Regions from separate parts of the Roseivivax sp. THAF30 genome, predicted to be linked through region 1. Evidence: riboswitches for the same ligand, from Rfam matches in the RefSeq annotation. Region 1 holds a riboswitch; each other region holds the start of a gene.
What was found. Region 1 has a riboswitch for cobalamin ahead of FIU91_RS06880 (hypothetical protein). Riboswitches for the same ligand answer to the same signal wherever they lie in the genome.
Positions count from the first base shown of each region.

Region 2: linked by a shared signal. The riboswitch ahead of FIU91_RS08385 (DUF1636 domain-containing protein) and the one ahead of FIU91_RS06880 (hypothetical protein) in region 1 are both predicted to bind cobalamin.
Region 3: linked by a shared signal. The riboswitch ahead of bluB (5,6-dimethylbenzimidazole synthase) and the one ahead of FIU91_RS06880 (hypothetical protein) in region 1 are both predicted to bind cobalamin.

Region 1 is NZ_CP045389.1:1,411,778-1,419,317, reverse strand. Features, by position in the region: gene FIU91_RS06895 (iron ABC transporter permease) at 1-139, opposite strand, end outside; gene FIU91_RS06890 (ABC transporter substrate-binding protein) at 192-1,130, opposite strand; gene FIU91_RS06885 (ABC transporter ATP-binding protein) at 1,136-1,933, opposite strand; gene FIU91_RS06880 (hypothetical protein) at 1,930-2,232, opposite strand; cobalamin riboswitch at 2,355-2,567, opposite strand; gene FIU91_RS06875 (ATP-binding cassette domain-containing protein) at 2,664-3,437, opposite strand; gene FIU91_RS06870 (ABC transporter permease) at 3,499-4,563, opposite strand; gene FIU91_RS06865 (substrate-binding domain-containing protein) at 4,717-5,733, opposite strand; gene FIU91_RS06860 (ROK family transcriptional regulator) at 5,874-7,070, shown strand; gene FIU91_RS06855 (efflux RND transporter permease subunit) at 7,086-7,540, opposite strand, start outside.
Region 2 is NZ_CP045389.1:1,726,333-1,733,872, forward strand. Features, by position in the region: gene cobN (cobaltochelatase subunit CobN) at 1-2,888, opposite strand, end outside; gene cobW (cobalamin biosynthesis protein CobW) at 2,894-3,946, opposite strand; gene FIU91_RS08385 (DUF1636 domain-containing protein) at 3,948-4,280, opposite strand; cobalamin riboswitch at 4,413-4,627, opposite strand; gene cobO (cob(I)yrinic acid a,c-diamide adenosyltransferase) at 4,716-5,324, shown strand; gene FIU91_RS08395 (cobyric acid synthase) at 5,643-7,088, shown strand; gene cobD (threonine-phosphate decarboxylase CobD) at 7,085-7,540, opposite strand, start outside.
Region 3 is NZ_CP045389.1:3,516,676-3,524,215, forward strand. Features, by position in the region: gene odhB (2-oxoglutarate dehydrogenase complex dihydrolipoyllysine-residue succinyltransferase) at 1-897, shown strand, start outside; gene FIU91_RS17015 (hypothetical protein) at 993-1,547, shown strand; gene FIU91_RS17020 (MAPEG family protein) at 1,544-1,942, shown strand; gene lpdA (dihydrolipoyl dehydrogenase) at 1,977-3,365, shown strand; cobalamin riboswitch at 3,420-3,596, shown strand; gene bluB (5,6-dimethylbenzimidazole synthase) at 3,645-4,325, shown strand; gene FIU91_RS17035 (lysozyme inhibitor LprI family protein) at 4,322-4,939, opposite strand; gene FIU91_RS17040 (pyridoxamine 5'-phosphate oxidase family protein) at 5,017-5,619, opposite strand; gene FIU91_RS17045 (1-acyl-sn-glycerol-3-phosphate acyltransferase) at 5,606-6,340, opposite strand; gene FIU91_RS17050 (ABC transporter permease) at 6,340-7,245, opposite strand; gene FIU91_RS17055 (cell division ATP-binding protein FtsE) at 7,242-7,540, opposite strand, start outside.

The sequences.
Region 1 (7,540 bases):
CCTCGATCATGCCTGGCATGAGCTTGTTGAGAAGGACACCCCAGACCGTTCCCGCGGATACAGAAACGGCGCCCACGGAAACGGCCATCGACAATGAGGCCAAGAGGACCGCGATCCCACCAGCCGCGAGGACCGGCAGCGCCTTGAGGGTCCGTCGTTTCGGGACCGGTGTCGTGCTCTCGACCGTCACCTCACTCGCCCCTGAACGCCTCTGCGAGCGTTTTGACCGCCTTGATGTTGCGCGGTCCCGGCGTTGCTTCAACGTATTCGAGCGTCACGAAGCGATCAGCCTTCACCGCGTCGAGATCCGCGAAGGCCGGGTTCGAGCGCATGAATTCTCGTTTCTGCTCCGCTGTGACCTCGCCGTAATTGACGATCACGATTACTTCGGGGTTGCGCTCAACAACTTCTTCCCAGGTCACAGTGGCCCAGCTCTTTTCGAAATCGTCCATGATATTGCGGCCGCCTGCCGCTTCGATGAGCGCGGTCGGCATCCCGTAGCGGCCCGCGGTAAAGGGTGTGTCCTCGCCGCTGTCGTAGACGAAGACGCGCGGCGGCTCCCCCTCCCCAAGCCCTTCGCTGAACTGGGCCAGTTCCGCCCGATACCCTTCGACCAGCTCCGTCGCCCGCTCTTCGACCTGGAAGATCCGACCGAGGTTCACGAGGTCATCATACATGTCCTCGATGCTCGCCTTTTCCGTCTTCATGATATGCGCGCAGGATTCGGATAATTCGTAGACCTTGATCCCGAAAGGCTCGAGCGTGTCGGGCGTCACTTCGCCGCCGACCTTCATGCCGTAATTCCAACCCGCGAAAAAGAAATCCGCGTCGGCGCCAACCAGCACCTCTTTGGAGGGGTATTTCGCGGAGAGTTCCGGCAGTTCCTCGACGCCCGCGCGCATGTCCTCGTCGAGCGTCTTCCAGCCGGAAATGCCGGTATAGCCGACCATGCGATCAGCCAGACCGAGCACGAGCATCATTTCGGTCAGGTTCACGTCGTTCGCGACCGCCCGCTGAGGCGGCGCGTCGAAGGTGACCGTGCGGTCGCAACTTTTCACGGTGGTTTCAGCACTCGCCATGCCAGCGCCGAGCATCAGGGCGCCGGCCCCGAAAGTGAGGGACTTTATCATATCGGTCATTCTTCTTGCAGGTGAAAGGTGAGGTGGTCCGTTGCGCTCAGGCTCAAATGATCGCGGCGCGCGTCGACGTCGAATGCGCGAGAGACAGATGCTTCGCAGAGCACTGTGTGGGGCGGGCCGAACCCGAGGGTGCGGCCCGATTTGAGGAGCAGCACGTCATCGCAGACGCCCGCGGCCATGTTGAGATCGTGCAGCGACGTGACGATGGTGAGCGGCAGGTCGCGGATCAGCCGAAGCACTTCGAGCTGGTGGCGGATATCGAGATGATTCGTCGGCTCGTCGAGGATCAGAAGGCCCGGCTCCTGTGCCAGCGCGCGAGCCACCATGACCCGCTGACGCTCTCCGCCCGACAAGGTGCCGAGATGACGGTCGGCAAACCCGCGCAGCGCGAGGCGGTCGAGCGCGCCCTCGACGATCTCTGCATCGCGCGCACCGCCAAAACCGCCGAAGCCGGAGCGGTGCGGCGTGCGTCCCAGAGCCACGATTTCGCGCACCGTGAGCGCGAAGTCCGTCGGCTGTTCCTGAAGCACTGCCGCGACCTTCCGCGCCACGTTCCGCGCGGACATGCGCCAGATGTCCTCGCCATCGAGCCAGACATGTCCGCTCGTCGGTCGATAATAGCGATAGAGCAGGCGCAGGAGCGTCGTTTTACCGGCGCCGTTCGGGCCGACGATGCCCAGGACGCGCCCCGGCTTCAGCGCCAAGGTCGTCTCCATCAGGATCGGACTCGTGCCTTTCTTCAGCGTCCAGGACACGCCTTCGAGTTCGAGGCCCGCGGCCGCTTGAGCAGTCAAGGCGTCACCCGTCGGGCACGCGCTCCGCCGCGCCGCGTCGCCTGCGGCAGCCGCAATGTCAGCGGTGCCGGTGACGCGGCCACAGCGCGCGAGACGAGATCGCAAAACACTGCAAGCGCAGGCGAATATCCGGCCGCCGGCAGGGACAGCACCAACGCCCGCTCGGCCTCTTGTGCGAAGCTGCGCTCGCCCGGCAAGGCGCCCAGCCATTGCAGGAAACCGAGATGTCCCATCTCGTCCGCTCGGTCAGGCGGCATGGGTCCTATGTCGAGTTGTGAAATCGTGTATTCGAGAAACATCGCGCCCTCCGCGCAAAGCGGCAGGGCAATCGGGATACCGGCGATGTAATCGTCCCTGTCAGGTCCATCTCTGGCACTCCGTCCCGAGACGCCCCGCCCGGGTTGAAGGTGGCTGCGAAACGCTGATGCGCTCCGGAGATGGCAGGTCTCCTGACTCGCGGGTCATTGCTTGTTCGAACCTTCCCGGGCCCGTGGTGGCCCAGTGGCGACATCGAACGCGCTCTCCGCTCACAGTTGCGGGGGCAGTCACGGATTTGGCGAGTGGTGCCGCACCGTGTTCCCTTTCTCATCCCTTGGCCCGAAGGCCATCGAGAACCATCGACGGCCACGTGCTCACACTCCCTCGTTCGGGTCAAGACGCGGCGGGATCACCCGGGACCAAGCGCAGCCTCAAGTCAAGGAAGCGGTCGGCTCTGCGCCCTGCCCGGCTGTCAGGCCGCCACGCCCTCCGGCACCTTCGCGCCGGTCATGTAGGCCACAGCGTCGGACATCGAATGTTCCTTGGGATCGATCACGCAGAGCCGCTTGCCAAGACGATGGACGTGAATCCGGTCCGCCAGTTCGAAGACATGCGGCATGTTGTGCGAGATCAGGATGATCGGAATGCCCCGGCTTCGCACGTCGAGGATCAGCTCGAGCACCTTGCGGCTTTCCTTCACGCCAAGCGCCGCGGTGGGCTCGTCGAGGATGATGACCTTCGAGCCGAAGGCGGCGGCGCGGGCCACGGCCACGCCCTGCCGCTGACCGCCGGACAGCGTCTCGACCGCCTGGTTGATGTTCTGGATCGTCATCAGGCCAAGATCGTTCAGCTTCTCGCGGGCGATCTGCTCCATCTTCGGCTTGTCGAGCTGGCGCAGCCATTTGCCGCGAAAGCCGGGCCTGCGGATCTCCCGGCCCATGAACATGTTGTCCGCGATCGACAGCGCAGGCGACATGGCAAGGGTCTGGTAGACGGTTTCGATCCCGTGCGCGCGCGCTTCGATGGGCGAATGGAAGAGCACCTTCTTGCCATCGAGCCAGATCTCGCCGGAATCGGGCACCACGGCACCCGAGACGGCCTTCACCAGAGTCGACTTTCCGGCCCCGTTGTCGCCGATCACCGCAAGGATTTCGCCAGGGTAAAGGTCGAAGTCGCAATGATCGATGGCAACGACCTTGCCGAAGCGCTTCACGAGGTTGCGTGCCTTGAGCATGGGTTCGGTCATGTCGTCACCTTTCGGGCCGAGGGCAGCATTGATGCGTGCAAGAGCGTGGTTGGGCGCTTGCTCATGTCGTCACCTTCCGGATCCACTGGTCGACAGCGACCGCGCCGATGATGAGTGCCCCGATGAGAAGGTAAGTCCATTGCGCGTTGGCTCCGGCCATCCGCAGGCCAAGCTCGAAGACGCCCACGATCAGCGCGCCGAAGAAGGCCCCGTAGATCGAGCCGCGCCCGCCAAAGAGCGATATCCCCCCGATCACCACCGCGGTGATGGATTGGATGTTGCCGATCGTGCCCGTCGATGCCGAGGGCGAGACCGAGCCGAAACGGCCGATCATCACCCAGCCCGCGATCCCGCAGATGAACCCCGCGAGCATATAGACGCTCATCAAGGTCTTGTGCCGGTCGACGCCCGCGAGCGAGGCCGCGTCGGGATCGTCGCCGACCGCGTAGACGTGGCGGCCCCATGCTGTCGAGCGCAGACAATAGGCCAGGATCACAACGAGAAGGATCATCGTAACAACGCCGAGCGTGAACCGCGCTCCGCCCCACTCGATTGTCGTGCCCATGAGCTGCAGGATCGGAGCCTCTTCGCGCAAATCCTGGCTCCGGATCGTCTCGTTCTGCGAATACAGATAGTTCGCCGCCAGCACGATCTGCCACATGCCGAGCGTGACGATGAACGGCGGCAGCTTCACGCGGCTGACGAGCCAGCCCGAGATCGCGCCGATGCCCGTGCCGATGGCAAGCCCGAGCGCGATGGAGATCGCGGGCGGTATCCCGTATCGGAACGTGAACTGGCCCATGATGACCGAGCTCAGGACCGCTATCGCGCCGACCGAGAGATCGATGCCCGCGGTCAGGATGATCAGCGATTGCGCCGCGGCCAGAACACCGACGATCTGCACCTGCTGCAGGATCAGCGTCAGGGTGCTCGGCGAAAAGAACCGCTCACCGAGGACGAGGCCGAAAATCACGATTGCGGTGACGAGCACGATCAGCGGGACAAGCGCCGGCGTGACATGCAGCGCGTGCTGGATCTTGCCGACAACGCCCTTGCCGTCGTCGTCGAACTTGGCGACGTCCTGCGAGGCGTCCTTCAGCGAGCTTTCATATTCCGATCCGGCCATGTGCTCTTCCTCCCTCGGAGGGCGCATCGGGCAGGATACGCCGTTGCGTGTGCGGGGGCCCGGGCGACACGCGCCCCCGTCATGGTCTCATACCTCATGTCGGCATGGGGTAGGCCGGGGCCCGGACGCATCCGGGCCACCGGCGATAGCTGGTCAGCCCCAGCAGAGCTCCAGGCCTTCCTCGACCGAGATCGAATCGACACCCTCGACCGGCTCCGAGGCGACGAGCGCGACGCCCGTGTCGTAGAAGTCCTTGCCTTCGGTGTTCTCGGGCAGCGTGCCCTCTTCGGCATATTGCGCGATGGCCTCGATACCGAGGGACGCCATCTGCAGCGGGTATTGCTGCGAGGTGGCCGCGATAACGCCATCGGCGACGTTCTGCACGCCGGGACAGCCGCCATCGACGGAGAGGATCATCACGTCATTCTCGCGGCCCACGGCGGAAAGTGCCTCATAGGCACCGGCTGCGGCCGGCTCGTTGATCGTGTAGACGACGTTGATCTCGGGATCGATCGCCAGGCAGTTCTCCATGGCGGTACGGCCGCCCTCTTCGTTGCCGGCGGTGACTTCGTTGCAGATGATCCGCTCGTCTTCCTCGTCGCCCCACATGTTCTCGTCCATCGTGTCGATGCCGAAGCCCGACAGGAAGCCCTGGTCCCGCAGCACGCCGACGGAGGGCTGGCTGATGGCGAGGTCGAGCATGGCGATCTTGGCATCCGCCGCGGCATCATCGAGCGAGGCCGCAGCATACTGGCCAATCAGCTCACCGGCGAGGAAGTTGTCCGTCGCGAAGGTGGCGTCAGCCGCATCGGCGGGCTCAAGCGGCGTGTCGAGCGCGATGACCAAGAGGCCCGCATCCCGCGCTTGCTGCACCGGGTCGACGATCGCGGCGGTGTCGGAGGCGGTGATCAGGATACCGCTCGCGCCGTTGGCGATGCAGGTCTCGATCGCCGCGACCTGGCTTTCATGGTCGCCGTCGATCTGACCGGCATAGGAGTTCAGCTCGATGCCGAGCTCCTCGGCCTTCGCCTCCGCGCCTTCGCGCATCTTGACGAAGAACGGATTGGTCTCGGTCTTGGTGATGAGGCAGGCGGATACATCCTCCTGCGCGAAGGATGCGCCTGTGGACGCGATCAGGGCCAGAGCCGACCCGGTCAGTAGCTTCTTCATGATGTCCTCCCGTGGGGCGACCTCCCTGCCGCCCTTTCACACCTCATGGATAGGTCGATTCCCGCGCGCCGGTCAATAAATAAATCCACTTGATTTATTAAGTCGCATTCGCGAGGGTCGGTCCTGAAAGGATCCGGCCGATGACAAAGGCGACTATTCGCGGGCTGAGCAGCGGTGCCAACCAGCAAGGCGTCCGCGACTATAACGAACGTCTCATCCTGACGACGATCCAGCGCGGCGGCGCCATGCCCGGCAGCTCGCTTGCCAAGGCGACCGGGCTGTCGCCCCAGACCATCTCCGTAATCCTGCGTTCGCTCGAGGCGGAGGGGCTGGTGGAGCGCGGCGATCCGCAGCGCGGCCATATCGGCAAGCCGCGCGTGCCCATGCGGCTGCGTCCTGACGGCGCCTATTCAGTCGGGCTGAAGCTCGGGCGGCGCAATTCGGATATGGTTCTCACCGATCTGTCCGGTCGGATCCTCGGGCACAGAAATACCCGCTACGCCTTTCCGCAACCGGGCCCGGTCCTCGACTTTCTGGAGCGCGGGCTGGAAGAGTTGCTGACACCGCTCGGGGCCGATGCCGCGCGGGTCGCGGGGATCGGCGTCGCGCGCCCCTTCGAGATGTGGAAATGGCCCGACGCCATCGGCGCACAGCCCGCCGAGCTCAATGCCTGGGCCGATCTTGACGTCGCGGAGGAGATCGGGCGCTTCTCGGATCTGCCCGTCATCATCGAGAACGACGCCACCGCCGCCTGCCGGGCCGAGCATATCTACGGGCGCGGCAAGGAATTCCGCGACTACGCCTATTTCTACATCGGCTCCTTCATCGGGGGCGGTATCGTGCTAAACCATACCGTTTTCGAGGGAGCCTCGGGCAATGCCGGCGCGCTCGGCAATCTGCCGGCGCAATCGCCGGCGGGCCAGCGCGGTCAGCTCCTCGATTTCGCATCACTCTATCTTCTGGAAGATGCTCTCGTCTCGAAGGGCGAGCCGCGCGATCTTCTCTGGCGCGATCCGCAGGACTGGACGGACTTCGAGACCGAACTTGGCGACTGGACACGCACTGCCGCGCATCACCTGGCGCGGGCAGCCCTGACCGTGACGGCCATCATCGATTTCGAGGCAGTGCTGATCGACGGGGCTTTCCCGGAGGCCGTCCGCGCTCGCCTGGTCGATGCGGTGCACTCCGAGATGCAGGCGCTCGACGCGCGCGGGCTCATCCCTCCCCGGATCGAGGCAGGGTCAATCGGTGCTCTTGCCCGCGAAAAAGGAGCGGCGACAGCGCCGATCATCTCGCGCTACCTGATGGACACCCATCGCGGCCTCAACGTCGCCTGACAAGGTCTGCCAGCATCAAGCCGTGCCGGCTGCCTGCAGCTCCGCCTCGAGCTTCTGCTCTTCTGCCGCGCGAGGCTTGGAGAACCGCGCCAGCAAGAGATACGCCACCGGGGTCAGGTAAAGCGTCGAGATCGTTGCGAGCCCAAGCCCGCCAACGATGACCCATCCCAGCGCCTCGCGCGCCTCGGCGCCCGCCCCTGTCGACAGGATCAAGGGCACGCCGCCGAGAACGGTCGAGACCATCGTCATCATCACCGGCCGCAGCCGGATCGTTGCGGCGTTCAGGATCGCGCTGCCGACATCCTCGCCGCGATCCCGCAACTGGTTTGCGAACTCGACGATCAGAATCCCGTTCTTGGCCATGATCCCGACAAGCATCACCAATCCGATCTGCGAATAGACGTTGAGGCTGAGCCCGGTGAACAAAAGCGCGAAGGCGGCGCAGGCCAGCCCGATCGGCACGGTTACCA
Region 2 (7,540 bases), 310 kb from region 1:
ACGCCTTGCGCCGCGGCGAAGCCGGCCTCGTGGCTTGCATAATCCTCGGCCAAGAGCACGTCGGTCTCGGGCAGATCTTGCAGATGCACGAAGGCGTCCGCCGCCGCGACCCGTTCGCGGATGGCCTTTGCGTCCTCGACCGCCGTCTCGCCATCGAGCGCCCAGGAGGAGGCGGCGAGCCAGGCTTCACCTGCGCGGGCGCGCGCCTCGTCGGAATAATCGGTGAGCTCAGGGCCCATCGCGAGACCGAACTGACCCGGCTTCGGTCCGAAGACGCGCGCCTCTGCTTGGCCCACATACGGGTTCCAGTCTGCCGCTTCATCACGGGCGGCAAGCGCGCGGATCGCCTGGTTGTACAGCGCGGAAAGAGTTGGGAAGACATCGCGGAACAAGCCCGAGACGCGAAGCGTGACGTCGAGGCGCGGCCGGTCGAGTTCGGCGATGGGCAGAACCTCGATGCCCGAGACGCGCTCGGTGCCCGCATCCCAGACAGGACGCACGCCCAGAAGCGCCAGCGCCATGCCGAATTCCTCACCGGCGGTCCGCATCGTCGCGGAGCCCCAAAGGTCGACAACGAGGCTGCGCGGCCAGTCGCCCTCGTCCTGCAGGTGCCGGCGTACGAATTCGGCCGCGAGCTTCTGCCCCTGCGCGTAAGCCGCACGGCTCGGCACCGCGCGCGGGTCGGTCGTGTAGAGGTTGCGCCCGGTGGGCAGGACATCCTGCCGCCCGCGCCAGGGCGAGCCCGAGGGGCCCGGCGCGATCCGCTTGCCGTCCAGTGCGTCGATGAGGGCCTGCCGCTCGGCAGAGGCGGCGGCACCCATCTCGGGCGGTGCGGCGGGATCCGCGCGGCCCCAGACATGCAGCCCGTCGCCGTAGCGGCTTTCCTTCACATCGCAGACGAAACGGTCGATCCGGGTGATCGCCTCGGCCTCGCACATCGCCCCGTCGATCCCGAGATCTTCCTCCACGCCCTCGGCGCGCGCCTCCATGCGGATATCGTCCATCAATCGGTCGCGGCGGCGCGGGTCGAGCCCGTCGGCATTCGAGAATTCGTCCAGCAGCGCCTCGAGGCGCAGGAGCCGGTCGGGTGTGCGGCTTTCCGCAAGCGGCGGCGGCACATGGCCGAGGGTCACCGCCCCGATACGCCGTTTCGCCTGCGCGGCCTCGCCCGGATCGTTGACGATGAAGGGGTAGATCACCGGCATCGCGCCGGTCAGCGCCTCGGGCCAGCAGGTCTCGGACAGGGCGACGGCCTTGCCCGGCAGCCATTCGAGCGTGCCATGCGCGCCGATATGCACGATCGCGTCGGCCTGATCGGCGAGCCAGAGGTAGAACGCCACGTAGGCGTGACGCGGCACCCGCGCGAGGTCGTGGTATTCATCGCCCCGCAGCTCAGGCGTGCCACGTTCGGGCTGAAGCGCGACAAGCGCGTTGCCCCGCCGGAGTGCCGCAAAGTGGAAGACGCCCTCCGGCGCATCGCTCTCGGGTCGTCCCCAAGCCGCTTGCAGATCGTCGCGCAGGGATTCCGGCAGGCGGGAGAGTGCCTCGCGATAGGCTGAGACGGGCCAGTCGATCGTCTCGTGCCCAAGCGCCGCAGCCAGGTTGCCGCCCCCTGTCGCGTAACCGGCCTCTGCCAGGTCGCCGAGCACCGCCTCGGCCGAGGCCAGCGCGTCAAGACCCACCGCATGGGCCAAGTTCCAGTCCCGCCCCGGATAGGTCGACAGGACGAGCGCCACGCGGCGATCGGCTGGCGGCGTCGCGGACAGCCGATACCAGGCCGCCACGCGCGCGCAGACCGCATCGACACGTCCGTCATGCGCCTGGTGGCGCAGCCGCGTGAATTGCAGATCCGGGTCGCGCGGCTCGGGCTCCTTGAACGAGACAACGCCGCCGAACAGCCGGCCATCCACCTCCGGCAGAACGACATGCATCGCCAGATCGGCCGGCGAAAGACCGCGCTCGGCTTCTTCCCAGGCTGCGCGGTCCGAGGTGGCGAGCGCGACCTGGAAGACCGGAACACCGGCCGCATCGAGCGGAGAGGCCCCGCCATCGCCCTTGCCCGAAAAGGCCGTCGCGTTGACGATGGCGGCAGGCGCAAGATGTCTCACTTGCCGTGCCATCCATTCTGCCGCGCCGGGCGCCTTCAGCGATGGCGCGAAAAGCCCCATGACGCGGAAGCCGCGCGCGCGCAGCCCGGCGAACATTGCCTCGATCGGTGCCAGATCGGCGGAGACCAGGAAGGACCGGTAGAAGACCACCAGCGCGAGCGGTGCATCCGGGGCGCTTGCCGCTTCCGGCCAAGGGGCGAGAACCGGGCAGGCGACGCCGTCTTCGGGAGTCCATCCGCCGACGCTCGGCAAGGCCTTCGACCCCTTTACCGGCCCCGCATAAAGGCCCGCTGCAAGTGCGAGTTGTTGCAAGGCCGCCTGCGCCGCGACCGCCCCGCCGGTATCGCAGAAATGCGACAGCCGTCGCAGCGTGGAGACCGGTATGGTCGAGACCGCGTCGAGCCGCGCATCGGGCCGCCCGTCCGCGGGCAGAACCGCGAGCGCGATGCCTTTCTCGCGCGCCAGCGCCTCGATCTGTTGCAAACCGTATGGCCAGTAGGATTGCCCGCCGATGAGACGGATCAGGATGCCTTTCGCGCCCTCCAGCGTCTGTTCGATATAGGTATCGACCGAGAGCGGATGCCGGAGTGCCGCGATATTGGCCAGGCGCAGAGACGGAATCCGTCCCTCGCGTCCGCCGCCCCGCTGCCATCCCGCCGCGAAGGCCCCGAGATCCGAATCCGAGAAGGACAGCACCACCAGATCGGCCGGGCTTTGGGCCAGGTCCGTCGGCGTGTCGGTCTCTTCGAGCCCGTGGCTTTCGCGGAAGACGACATGCATGGCGCTTACGCGGTCTCCTCGGCGGCGGTCAGCACGCGGGTGATGGCGGCGGCGTCGATATCGTCATGCTCTGCGATGACCACGAGCCGTCCCGCGCGCGCCTCGTCCGGGCCCCAGGGCCGGTCGAACTGGTGGCGCACGCGCGCGCCCACGGCCTGCACGAGAAGCCGCATCGGCTTGCCGGCGACGCTGGCATAGCCCTTCACGCGCAGGATGTTCTGTTCGCGGGCGAGCCGCTCGATCCGCGCGGCAAGATCGGCGGGCGAGGCAAGCTCGGGGATGTCGATGACGACGCTCTCGAAATCCTCGTGATCGTGCTCGGGCACCCCGTCGTGATGCGACGGGCGGGCGTCGATATCGTCTTCCGCGGCGGCGCCGATCCCGAGGATGATGCGCGGATCGACGTGGCCTTCAGCGACCTCGACCACCGGCAGCGGGCGCGGCGCTTCGGCGGCGATCACCGCGCGAGCCTTCTCGACGCCATCCTTGCCGGCAAGGTCCGGCTTGGTCAGCAGCACGATATCGGCGCAGGAGATCTGGTCCTCGAAGACTTCCGAGAGCGGCGTTTCGTGGTCGATGCTCTCATCGGCACGGCGCTGCGCGTCCACGGCCTCGACATCCGGCGCAAAGCGGCCCGCCGCGACCGCCTCGGCATCGGCGAGCGCGACAACGCCGTCCACGGTGATCTTGGACCGGATATCGGGCCAGTCGAAGGCCTTCAGAAGCGGCTTCGGCAAGGCCAGGCCGGAGGTCTCGATCAGGATATGCTCGGGCCGCGGGTCGAGCGCCAGAAGCGCCTCGATGGTCGGGATGAAATCATCCGCCACGGTACAGCAGATGCAGCCGTTCGCCAGCTCGACCACGTTCTCGGCGGGGCAATCGGGAATGGCGCAGCCCTTCAGGATCTCGCCGTCGACGCCCACATCGCCGAACTCGTTGACCACGACCGCGAGGCGCTTGCCGCCGGGGTTCTTCATCAGCTCGGAGATCAGCGTCGTCTTGCCCGATCCCAGGAAGCCGGTGACGATGGTGACGGGAAGTTTCTCGAGATCGGCCATGTCAGTCCTCCATCGGTGGCACGCGGGCCACGCAGTTCTTTTTGAAATGATCGGGCCGTTCCCGCCAGGGAATAAGCCCGTCTTGCGTCGCGTGATACTTCGCGGCGCCCTCGCGCAGAAGGTCCGGATGCGACGCTTCGTGCAGATTTCCGTAAATGTAGGTCCAGCGCCCGCGCCCGCGCAGGGCAACAGTGCAGCCGCCATCGCAGTTCTGCAGGCAGTCTACCGCGCGAAGCGTGACGCCGTCAGGCATCGTTCCGTCAAGCGCGGCGAAAAGCGCGGCGCCGGGACGTGTGCCGTCCTCGGCGACGTCGAGCCCGCGGCGGCAGGTCATGCAGACGAGAAGCTCGGCTGGTTGGGGAGAGGCGGGGTCGGACAAGCGGGTCCCTCGGGGTCGGAGGACGAGGGCAGGGGTGGCAGGGGCGTCGGTATCGCGCCCGAAGCCACCGGAACACCCCGTCCGGTTGCGTGGTCTCTCGCCCAAGGCAGGTCTCCCGGCTGCCGGATCCGAGGCCTTGCCTCGCGGGCGCCCTGCCTTCCCGGTCCCTGAGGGCCAGTGGCGTTCGGGCGACCTCTCCGGGTCACGGTCGCGGGGGCGGCTGCGGCATGACCCCTCGGGGCGCCCGCATTCCCTTTTCACCTCGGGGTCGACCCCAAGGCACCTTGTGCGCCCATCCTTGTTGCGCTGCACGCCCGGCCTGTCAAGCGATGCGATTGACTGCACGAGGGCAGGGTGCCAGTCATGCGCCATTCGCGACAGGAGCCGGACATGGACGAGATCACTGCCCGCCACAATGAGAAGATGAAGCGGATCAAGGCCGCCCGCGACGAGATGATGAAGACCAAGACCGAGCAGAAGGGTCTGGTCATCGTCCATACCGGCAAAGGCAAGGGCAAAAGCTCCTCCGCCTTCGGCATGATCATGCGCTGTATCGCCCACGGTATGCCGAGTGCCGTCGTGCAGTTCATCAAGGGCAATTGGGAAACCGGGGAGCGCACCTTCCTGCGTGAGCGCTTCTCCGAGGAATGCCGCTTTTTCGTTTCGGGCGAAGGCTTCACATGGGAGACGCAGGATCGCGAGCGTGACGTCGCCGCCGCCCAGCATGGCTGGCGTATCGCGAAAGAGCAGATCCTCGATCCCGAAATCGAGTTCGTGCTTCTCGACGAGATCAACATCGCGCTGCGCTACGATTACCTCGATATCGACGAGGTGGTGGATTTCCTGCTGACCGAAAAGCCCCACATGACGCATGTCTGCCTCACCGGGCGTAACGCCAAGCCCGAACTCATCGAGGCGGCGGACCTCGTGACAGAATTCGAGCTTCTGAAACATCCCTTCCGCGAAGGCGTGAAAGCGCAGAAAGGCGTCGAGTTTTGAGTGTGCCCGCGCCTCCGTCCGCTCGAAGCGCTGAGGAGGATCGCGCCGGGGGGCCAGCCCCCCGGACCCCCCGCGGTATTTTTACCAACCCAAAGACACGAAGCCTTAACGCTTATTCGGGCACTCTTCGCTGGCGGTACAGGGAGCGGTCCCGATGACCGCCCAAGCCAAAGACGCCGCGCTCTGTCCGTCTGACGTGGGGCCGGGCGCGGCGTTGCGGTCCGGTGCGCGGCGCTTCTGTTTTTGGGTTGGCCCAAATACCGACTTTGCACCCGTGGGGCCGGGCGCGCGCATGGGCATGAGCGCCTGGAGGCGCATATGAGCCGGGCGCTGATGATCCAGGGCACGGGCTCCAACGTGGGCAAATCGGTTCTTGTCGCCGGGCTTTGCCGCGCCGCGGTGAAACGCGGGCTGTCGGTTGCGCCGTTCAAGCCGCAGAACATGTCCAATAATGCCGCCGTGACCGCGGATGGCGGGGAAATCGGCCGCGCGCAGGCATTGCAGGCCCGAGCGGCGGGTCTTGCGCTCCATACCGATATGAACCCCGTGCTCCTGAAACCCGAATCCGAGACGGGCGCGCAAGTTGTCGTGCAGGGCCGCCGGATAGCGACGGTGAAGGCGCGCGATTACGCGCGGTTGAAAGCGGAGCTGATCTCCCCCGTGCGCGAAAGCTTCGATCGGCTGCGCGCCAGGCACGACCTCGTTCTCGTCGAAGGCGCGGGCAGTCCGGCGGAAGTGAACCTGCGCGCGAACGACATCGCCAATATGGGCTTTGCCGTCGCGGCGGACGTGCCCGTGATCCTGGCAGGCGATATCGACCGCGGCGGCGTGATCGCGCAGATCGTCGGCACGCAGGCCGTGCTGCCAGCCGAGGACGCGGCCCAGGTCGCAGGATTTCTCGTAAACAAGTTTCGCGGCGATCCGAGCCTCTTCGACGATGGCTACCGCCTGATCGAGCAACATACGGGCTGGCGCGGCTTTGGCGTTCTGCCATGGTTCGGGGAGGCCTGGCGGCTGCCGGCGGAGGATGCGCTCGATCTCAGGGGACAGGCCCGCGAGGGCACGCTGCACATCGTGTGCCTGCGGCTTGGCCGGATCGCGAATTTCGACGATCTCGATCCGCTCGCGCAGGAGCCGGGCGTGCGACTGACGATGCTCGGGCCCGGAGAGGCTCTGCCCGGTGATACGGACCTGGTGATCCTGCCGGGCAGCAAGTCGACGCGGGGCGATCTTGCCTATCTGCGCGAGCAGGGCTGGGATCTCGATCTCGTCGCGCATCTGCGGCGCGGCGGGCACGTCCTCGGCATCTGCGGCGGCTACCAGATGCTCGGAACGGTCATTCACGATCCCGATGGGCTGGAAGGTCCGCCGGGTCACGAGGCGGGGCTCGGGCTTCTCGATGTCGAGACGCGCATGTCTGCGGACAAGCGTCTGAGCGAGGTCGACGCGGTTCACGTCGCGACGGGCGTCGCGTTTCACGGCTACGAGATCCATATCGGCCAGACCGACGGGCCGGACCGGGCGCGGCCTTTCGCGCGTGTGGAGGCTGCGCCCGAAGGCGCGGTCAGTGCCGATGGCAGGATCGCGGGCAGCTACGTGCACGGCATGTTCTCGGACGATGCGTTCCGCGCGGCCTATCTGGCGGGCTTCGGCGTGGCGTCCGAGGCGGGCTATGATGCGCGAGTGGAGGACACGCTCGACGCGCTTGCGGCGCATCTCGAGGCGCATCTCGATCTCGACGCGCTCTTCGCGGCGGCGCGCTAACTCAGTGATGCCCTGAGCCGTTCCCACCCGGCGGCATCGCCCGGCAGGCCGAGACGCAGCCAGCGCGAGGAATAGGGGAAGATGCGGCTCCAGATCCGGTGAGAGGCAAGCCGCGCCTGCGCCCTCGTCGCATCGGGCGTTTCATACGTCCGAAAGAGCGTTGTGCCGCCTACGAGCGTCCAGCCGGCGGCAATCGCCAATTCATCGAGACGCGCGCTGTCGCCGGCGAGCCTTTTGCGTGTGCCCTGTTGCCAGTCGAGATCGCGCAGCGCGACGCGCCCGGCCGCGATTGCCGGCCCGCTCACAGCCCAGGGTCCGGCCAACTCGGCAAGATCTGCCCTGAGATGTGCGCCGGTCAGCGCGAAGCCGAGGCGCAATCCCGCAAGGCCATAGAACTTCCCGAAGGAGCGCAGCACAACGATACGGTCGGAGGTCGGACCGAGGCGCGGCGC
Region 3 (7,540 bases), 1.7 Mb from region 1:
GACGTGGAGGATGCGCCTTCGGCCAAGAAGGCGATGGCCGAGAAAGGCGTTAGCCGCGACCAGGTCACGGGCACCGGCCGCGACGGGCGTGCGATGAAGTCAGACGTGGACGCGGCACTCGCCGCCGCCAAATCCGCCCCCGCCGAGGGCAGCCAGCCCAAGCAGGCCCCGCGCGCCCCGGTCTCCGCCGAGGATGCCGAGCGCGAGGAGCGGGTGAAGATGACCCGCCTGCGCCAGACCATCGCCCGTCGCCTCAAGGACGCGCAGAACACCGCGGCCATGCTGACCACCTACAACGAGGTGGACATGACCGAGACGATGGCGCTCCGCTCCGAATACAAGGAGCTCTTCGAGAAGAAGCACGGCGTGCGCCTCGGCTTCATGTCCTTCTTCACCAAGGCCTGCTGCCATGCGCTTAAAGAGGTGCCCGAGGTCAATGCCGAGGTGGACGGCACCGACATCGTCTACAAGAACTTCGTGCATATGGGCATCGCGACGGGCACGCCGCAGGGTCTCGTCGTGCCGGTGATCCGCGATGCGGACGCCAAGTCCTTTGCCGAGATCGAGGCCGACATCGCGGACAAGGGCAAACGCGCCAGAGACGGCAAGCTCTCGATGGCCGAGATGCAGGGCGGCACGTTCACCATCTCGAACGGCGGCGTCTACGGCTCGCTCATGTCCTCGCCGATCCTGAACCCCCCGCAATCGGGCATCCTCGGCATGCACAAGATCCAGGAGCGGCCGATGGTCGTGAACGGCAAGATCGAAGCGCGCCCGATGATGTACCTCGCGCTCAGCTACGATCACCGCATCGTTGACGGCAAAGGCGCGGTGACCTTCCTCGTGCGGGTCAAGGAAGCCCTCGAGGATCCGCGCCGGATGCTGATGGATCTGTGAAGACGGTCTTCGGGGCGCAGTGCTTGCGGGCTGTTTACGGCATGCGAGACTGCGCCTCGGGCCCATCCTCGGCCCAAGCCATGCAAAGAGATCCCGTGCACCGTTTCGACACAGCCCTCCAAGCCCGCCGCGCCTTCGCCCCCGAAGGCTACGCGACGCTCGCCGATGTCGGCCTCGATCTGCCATTGGTCTCGCCCTATCAGCTCTCTTGCGGCAATCCCGATGGCCCGGTGCTGATCTCCTACAATCACATGGACGCGCCCACAGCACGGGCCAACCGGGAGCGGATCGCGCGGGACGGCTATCTGCCGGAAATGCTGTTCAACCGGGTGCTCGACCGGGCGCTGGCGCTGGCGGGGATGGCGCGTCGCGACATCTATCTGACCCACGCGTTCCATGCCCTGCCCGAAGCCCGCTCCGCCGCGATCCCGGCCCGCCTCGTTGAGGAAAGCTTCGACAGCATCACCCGGCACGAAATCGACGGGCGCCCCGTCATCGCGCTTGGTCGGGACGCGGCCCGATGCTGCGCGCGCTTCGGCGTGTCGCATCAGGCGCTGCCGCATCTCTCGGCGCGCGGCGAAAGCCTCGACACCAAGGCCCGCCGTCTGGCCGACGCGCTGCCCCAATCCGCAAAAAGGCATGCCGCATGACCCCAGAACTCACCATCCTCGCCCTTGCGGCGCTTCTGCAATGCGTTCAGTTCGTGCTGTTCGCGATCCCTGCGAACCTCGAACTGGGCCCCGGCTACACGATGTCCGCCCGCGACCGCGAGCCCTCGCGCGAGCTCTCGACCGGGACCGCCCGGCTCCAGCGGGCGCTCGGAAATCATTTCGAGGGGCTCATCCTCTTCACCATCGCGGTCGTCGTCGTCACCTATGCCGACAAGGGCGATGTCTTCACCGCGGCCTTCGCCGTGATCTACCTGCTGGCGCGCATCCTCTACGTGCCGGCCTATTACTTCGGTTGGCGTCCGGGCCGCTCCCTCATATGGGCGGCGGGCTGGCTCGCCACGGTTCTCATGCTGATTTACGCGCTGATCTCCTGATCGGCGCTCCGACAGAAAAGAAAGGACAAGGGAAATGGCTTCCTACGATGTCATCGTGATCGGCTCCGGCCCCGGCGGCTACGTGGCCGCGATCCGCGCCTCGCAGCTCGGTCTCAAGACGGCCTGCGTCGAAGGGCGCGAGACGCTGGGCGGCACCTGCCTCAACGTGGGCTGCATCCCCTCCAAGGCGCTCCTGCACGCCACGCACCAGCTGCACGAGGCCGAGCACAACTTCGCCAAGATGGGCCTCAAGGGCAAATCCCCCTCGGTCGACTGGGACCAGATGCAGACCTACAAGGGCGAGACGATCGAGACCAACACCAAGGGCATCGAGTTCCTGTTCAAGAAGAACAAGATCGACTGGCTCAAGGGCTGGGGCTCTATCCCCGAGAAGGGCAAGGTCAAGGTCGGCGACGAGGTGCACGAGGCGAAGAATATCATCATCGCCACCGGCTCGGACGTCGCCACGCTGAAGGGTGTCGAGATCGACGAGAAGATCGTCGTCTCGTCTACCGGCGCATTGTCGCTGCCGAAGATTCCCAAGAAGATGGTGGTGATCGGCGCGGGCGTGATCGGTCTCGAGATGGGCTCGGTTTATGCGCGCCTCGGCACCGAGGTTACGGTGGTCGAATATCTCGACAAGATCACCCCGACGATGGACGGCGAGGTTTCCAAGAACTTCCAGAAGATCCTGCAGAAACAGGGGCTGACCTTCGTGCTGGGTGCGGCCGTCTCGGGCGTCGAGACGATGAAGACCAAGGCGAAGGTCTCCTACACGCTCAAGAAGGACGACAGCGAAGAGGTGCTGGACGCCGATGTCGTTCTCGTCTCCACGGGCCGCAAGCCGGTGACCGAGGGTCTCGGCCTAAAGGAACTCGGGGTCGAGATCACCGAGCGCGGATTCGTGAAGACCGACGGGCATTGGAAGACCAACGTCGACGGCATTTACGCAATCGGCGATGCGACCGAAGGCCCAATGCTCGCTCACAAGGCCGAGGATGAGGGCATGGCCGCCGCCGAGGCGATTGCCGGCAAGGCGGGCCACGTGAACTACGACGTGATCCCGAGCGTCATCTATACCCATCCAGAGGTCGCCGCTGTCGGCAAGACCGAAGAAGAGCTGAAGGATGCGGGGCACTCCTACAAGGTTGGCAAGTTTTCCTTCATGGGTAACGGCCGGGCGAAGGCCAATTTCGCCGCGGACGGCTTCGTGAAGATCCTCGCCGACAAGGACACCGACCGCATCCTTGGGGCACATATCATCGGCCCGATGGCGGGCGATCTCATCCACGAGATCTGCGTAGCGATGGAGTTTGGAGCGGCGGCGGAGGATTTGGCCCTGACCTGCCACGCCCACCCGACCTATTCCGAAGCGGTGCGCGAGGCTGCCCTGGCCTGCGGAGACGGCCCGATCCACATGTGATCGGCTCGTCAGCCCGGAACCGAAGCCCGCCCTTGCCGACAGGGGCGGGCTTTGTCACATCTGGCTTGTGCAGGTGCCCCGCATGGGGAGAATCGGGAAGCCGGGGCAGCTCCGGCGCGGGCCCGCCGCTGTGACGGGGACGGGACGGCAATGCCACTGGAGCGATCCGGGAAGGCGCCGCGACCCGGACGATCCGAAGCCAGAAGACCGGCCTGCACAAAACCCGCGCCCCGCGTAAGGACGGCGAGGCGGCGCAGCGTTTTGCAAGGGAGGCCAGCCGTGCCGCCATCGTCCACTTGCGCGCCGAAGCCAGCGCGCGTTTTCACCGACACCGAGCGTCAGGCTCTCCACGATGTCATCGCCCACCGGCGTGATGTCCGGAACGAATTCCTGCCGGACCCGATCGAGCCGTCCCTCCTGCGCCGCATCCTCGAGGCGGCGCATCGCGCCCCGTCGGTCGGACTGTCGCAGCCGTGGAATTTCATTCTCGTTCGCGACCCCGCGCGCAAGGTCGACGTCAAAGCGATCTTCGACCGCGCCAACGACGCAGCTTGCGCGATGTTTCCCGAGGCGCGGCAATCGGACTATGCGCGGCTCAAGCTCGAAGGAATTGAAAAAGCGCCGCTGAATATCGTCGTCACCTGCGACCGGCGCCGCGGAGGTCAGGTCGTGCTGGGCAAGACCCAGAACCCCGAGATGGATCTCTATTCGACCGTCTGCGCGGTGCAGAACCTCTGGCTTGCCGCCCGGGCAGAAGGTGTCGGCATGGGCTGGGTCAGTATCTACGACAAGGCAGAGCTCTCGGCCCTGTTCGCCCTGCCCGAGAATGTGGAGATCGTCGCCTATCTGTGTCTCGGCCACGTGTCGGACATGTTCGACGGGCCAGAACTTGAAGCGCGAGGATGGGCACGGGCCGAAAGCCTCGACGCCGCGATCATGGAGGAGTGCTGGCAGGGTTAGCGGCGCGCGGCTACCGTGCAAGTGTATTCGGTCCCGTCGGGGTCGGGCTCGCGATATGTGGCCTCGTCGCCCTTGATCCAGATGAACCGCCCGAAAGAGCCGTCATATCGCGCGCCGGAGGCGGTGCGGCTGAGCGTTCCGGCGTCGATCGTGTCGCGGCGCTCGAACCTCACGCTCGGAAGTTCGGTGTCGAAGAACAGCGTCACGACCTCGTTCGCAGGAGTGCCGCCACAGGTCCAGAACACGGTCTCCGCTGGTTCCTCGAGTCGCCAGGTCGCGACCAGTTCGCCCTCACGGCGCAGATACGCATCGCTGACGCAGGCGCGCAGGTCTTCGGCTTTCCAGCAGTCGTCACGACCCGAAATCCAGCCGCGCTGCGTTGCCCGCAGCTCCGCCTCCGCATACGCCGCTCCGGCATCGAGGCCCTGCACGACAGAAAGAGCCGCGCCGAAACGATCCGCGAGCCTGCGGTCGAGCCGCGCAAGATCGGCATCCGAGCAGATGAGTGTTTCCGCCTCGCTCCCCGCGTTGGCACACTCGAAGGACGGACCGTCCTGTGCCAGCGCAGGCGCGGAAATCCCGAGGATTGCGATGAGGGAATGAACGAGTCGCATGGCGGACCTCCTTTTGACCGATAACGGGATGATACCGCCCGGACAGGTCGTCACTAATCATCATTCGAGGCGGCGCATCACCACATACGATCCTTGGCGCGCTCGGCGTAGCCCGCATCATAGTCCGGTCCGCCATGCGATCCGGCCGAGCCTTCCTCGATAAGCTGGCCAGTCGTGGGCACGCCCTCCGCATCGTCGCGGTCCCAGAGCCCCGAGCGCATGATGGCTTTCGCACATTGCGCGTAAAGCTCCATGACCTCGATGACGATGACGCTTTTCGGGTAACGGCCGCGCTGCTCGAACCGGGCGCACGCATCGGTGTCGTCGGTCACGAACGCCGTGCCGTTGACGCGCACGACGCTCTTGTGACCGGGAATCATGAACATCAGCGCGACGCGCGGATCGCGCACGATATTCCGCAAGGAATCGAGGCGATTGTTGCCCTGCCAATCGGGCATCAGGATCGTGCGCTCATCCGCCACCATCACGACGGGGCCATCGTCACCGCGTGGGCTGCCGTCAACGCCCTCCGGACCGACCGTCGACAGGATGCAGAAGCGCGACGCCTCGATCCATTCGCGATGTCTCGGACCGATCCGGGTGGCGACCTTCGTCAGCGATGCGGGCACCGGTGCGTCGTAGAGCGCGTCAAGCGCCGCCTCGCTTTCAAATTTTTGCATGAAACCCGGCCTCTTCGAGAAGTGTGTCCGATGCCGCCTCGACCTCGGTTTCGAGGCGCTTGAGAAAGCCCTCCCGGCTGGTGCCTGCCGGGATGCGCGGCAGAAACTCGACGACGGCCTTGCCGGGTCTGCGGTAGATACCCTTGCGCTGCCAGGTCACGCCGGCATTCGTCGCGACCGGCACGCAATCTTGCCCGAGCTGGTCGAAAAGGACCGAGGTGCCGATCTTGTACGGCGCTTTCACACCCGGCGCGACCCGCGTGCCCTGCGAATAGATGATGAGCTGCCCTGGCTCCGCGCGCCCTTTGTCGACGTCCGAGACCATTTGCTTGATCGCTTGGCCCCGCTTGCCGCGATTGACCGGCACACAACCGATCCGCAAGGCGTATTGCCCGATGATCGGCGCGAACATCAATTCGCGCTTCATGATGAACTTGCCGGCGGGCACGGCGTAGAAAATCAGGATGATGTCGAGAAAGGATTGGTGCTTCGCCGCGATCAGCACTTCATCTTGCGGAACATCTCCGCGGATGTCGTAGGTGATCCCGATCATCCAGCGCGCGGTCCAGAGCGTGAAGCGGCACCATGTCTTGCAAGCTGCCCGCGCCCCTCGCGGCGAGAAGATCGCCCAGGGAAAGAAGACGATCCCGAGGACCAGCATCGCGACGTAGATCGTCACGATATGGATGAGAGAGCGAAGCCATTGGATCGCATGGGCCATCAGGCGAGATCCTCCAGAACACGATTGGCGGCGGCGCGCGTCGCCAGAAGCGCGACCAGCGCGGCGAGCGGCGGCACGAAGACCGGCCAGACCCAATCCCAGCCCTGGAAACCGAGCCCGGTGAGAACTCCGCCCGCATCGCCAGTATCGGGAATGAGCGTCACGAGCACTACGCCAAGCAGAGTGCCTGCCGCTGCCCCCGCCAGCGCGCGCAACGTGTAGCGGCGCACGAAGGCCGCCGCGATATAGGCATCGGTCGCCCCTACGAGCCGCAAGACAGCGATGACCTGCGCGTTGGCCGCGAGCGCGGCATTGGCCGCAAGCGTCACCATCGCCGCCGTCGCAGCCGCAATCAGGATGAGCGCGGTCCAGCCGAAGAGACGCATCCCCCCGGCCGCTGCCAGAAGCGGCCGCCGCCAGCGGGCATGATCGTCGAGAACGGCTCCCGGCACCTCGGCTTGAAGCCGTAATCGCAAGCCTGCCGCGTCGAAGCCATCGCCGGTCTCCGTGACCTCGATCAGGCGCGGCACGGGCAGTTGCGCGAGCCGCAGCTCCGCCCCGAACCATGGCTCGAGGAGAGCACGCTGTTCATCATCCGAGAGCGCGCGGAATTCCGCGATCCCCGGCGTCGTCTCGAGAACGGCGAGTGCGGCACTCGTCTGCCGCTCCATCTCCTCCTCGGGGGCGGAGATCCGGATGGTGACCGATCGCGCAAGCTCGTCGCCCCAACGGTCCGCCAGACGCCCCGCGGCAAGCGACAAGGCCAGCGCGAAGACCGCGAGAAACGCCATCGCCGCCGATGTAAAAAGTGTCAGCTGCACCGTGAAGCCGGCGGGCGGGACCACGCGGTCCGCCCCGGCCTCCCGGACGAAGACAGCGCGGATATCGGGCAGAAGCCGTCTCACAGGTCCGCCCCGGCAAGCTGCAGCTTGCGGCTTGCGATCCGCAACACGCGCGCCTGCACGTGGGCTTTGGCCGCACGGATGAGACTTAGATCGTGCGTCGCGATCATCACCGTCTTGCCCATGCGGTTCAATTCCAGAAGAAGCCGCAAGAGCCGCTGCGACATGTCCCAATCGACATTGCCCGTGGGCTCGTCGGCAAGGATCACGTCCGGCGACATGATGACCGCTCGCGCAAGCGCCGCACGCTGACGCTCGCCCCCGGACAATTCCGGCGGGCGTGCATGGGCGCGGTTCG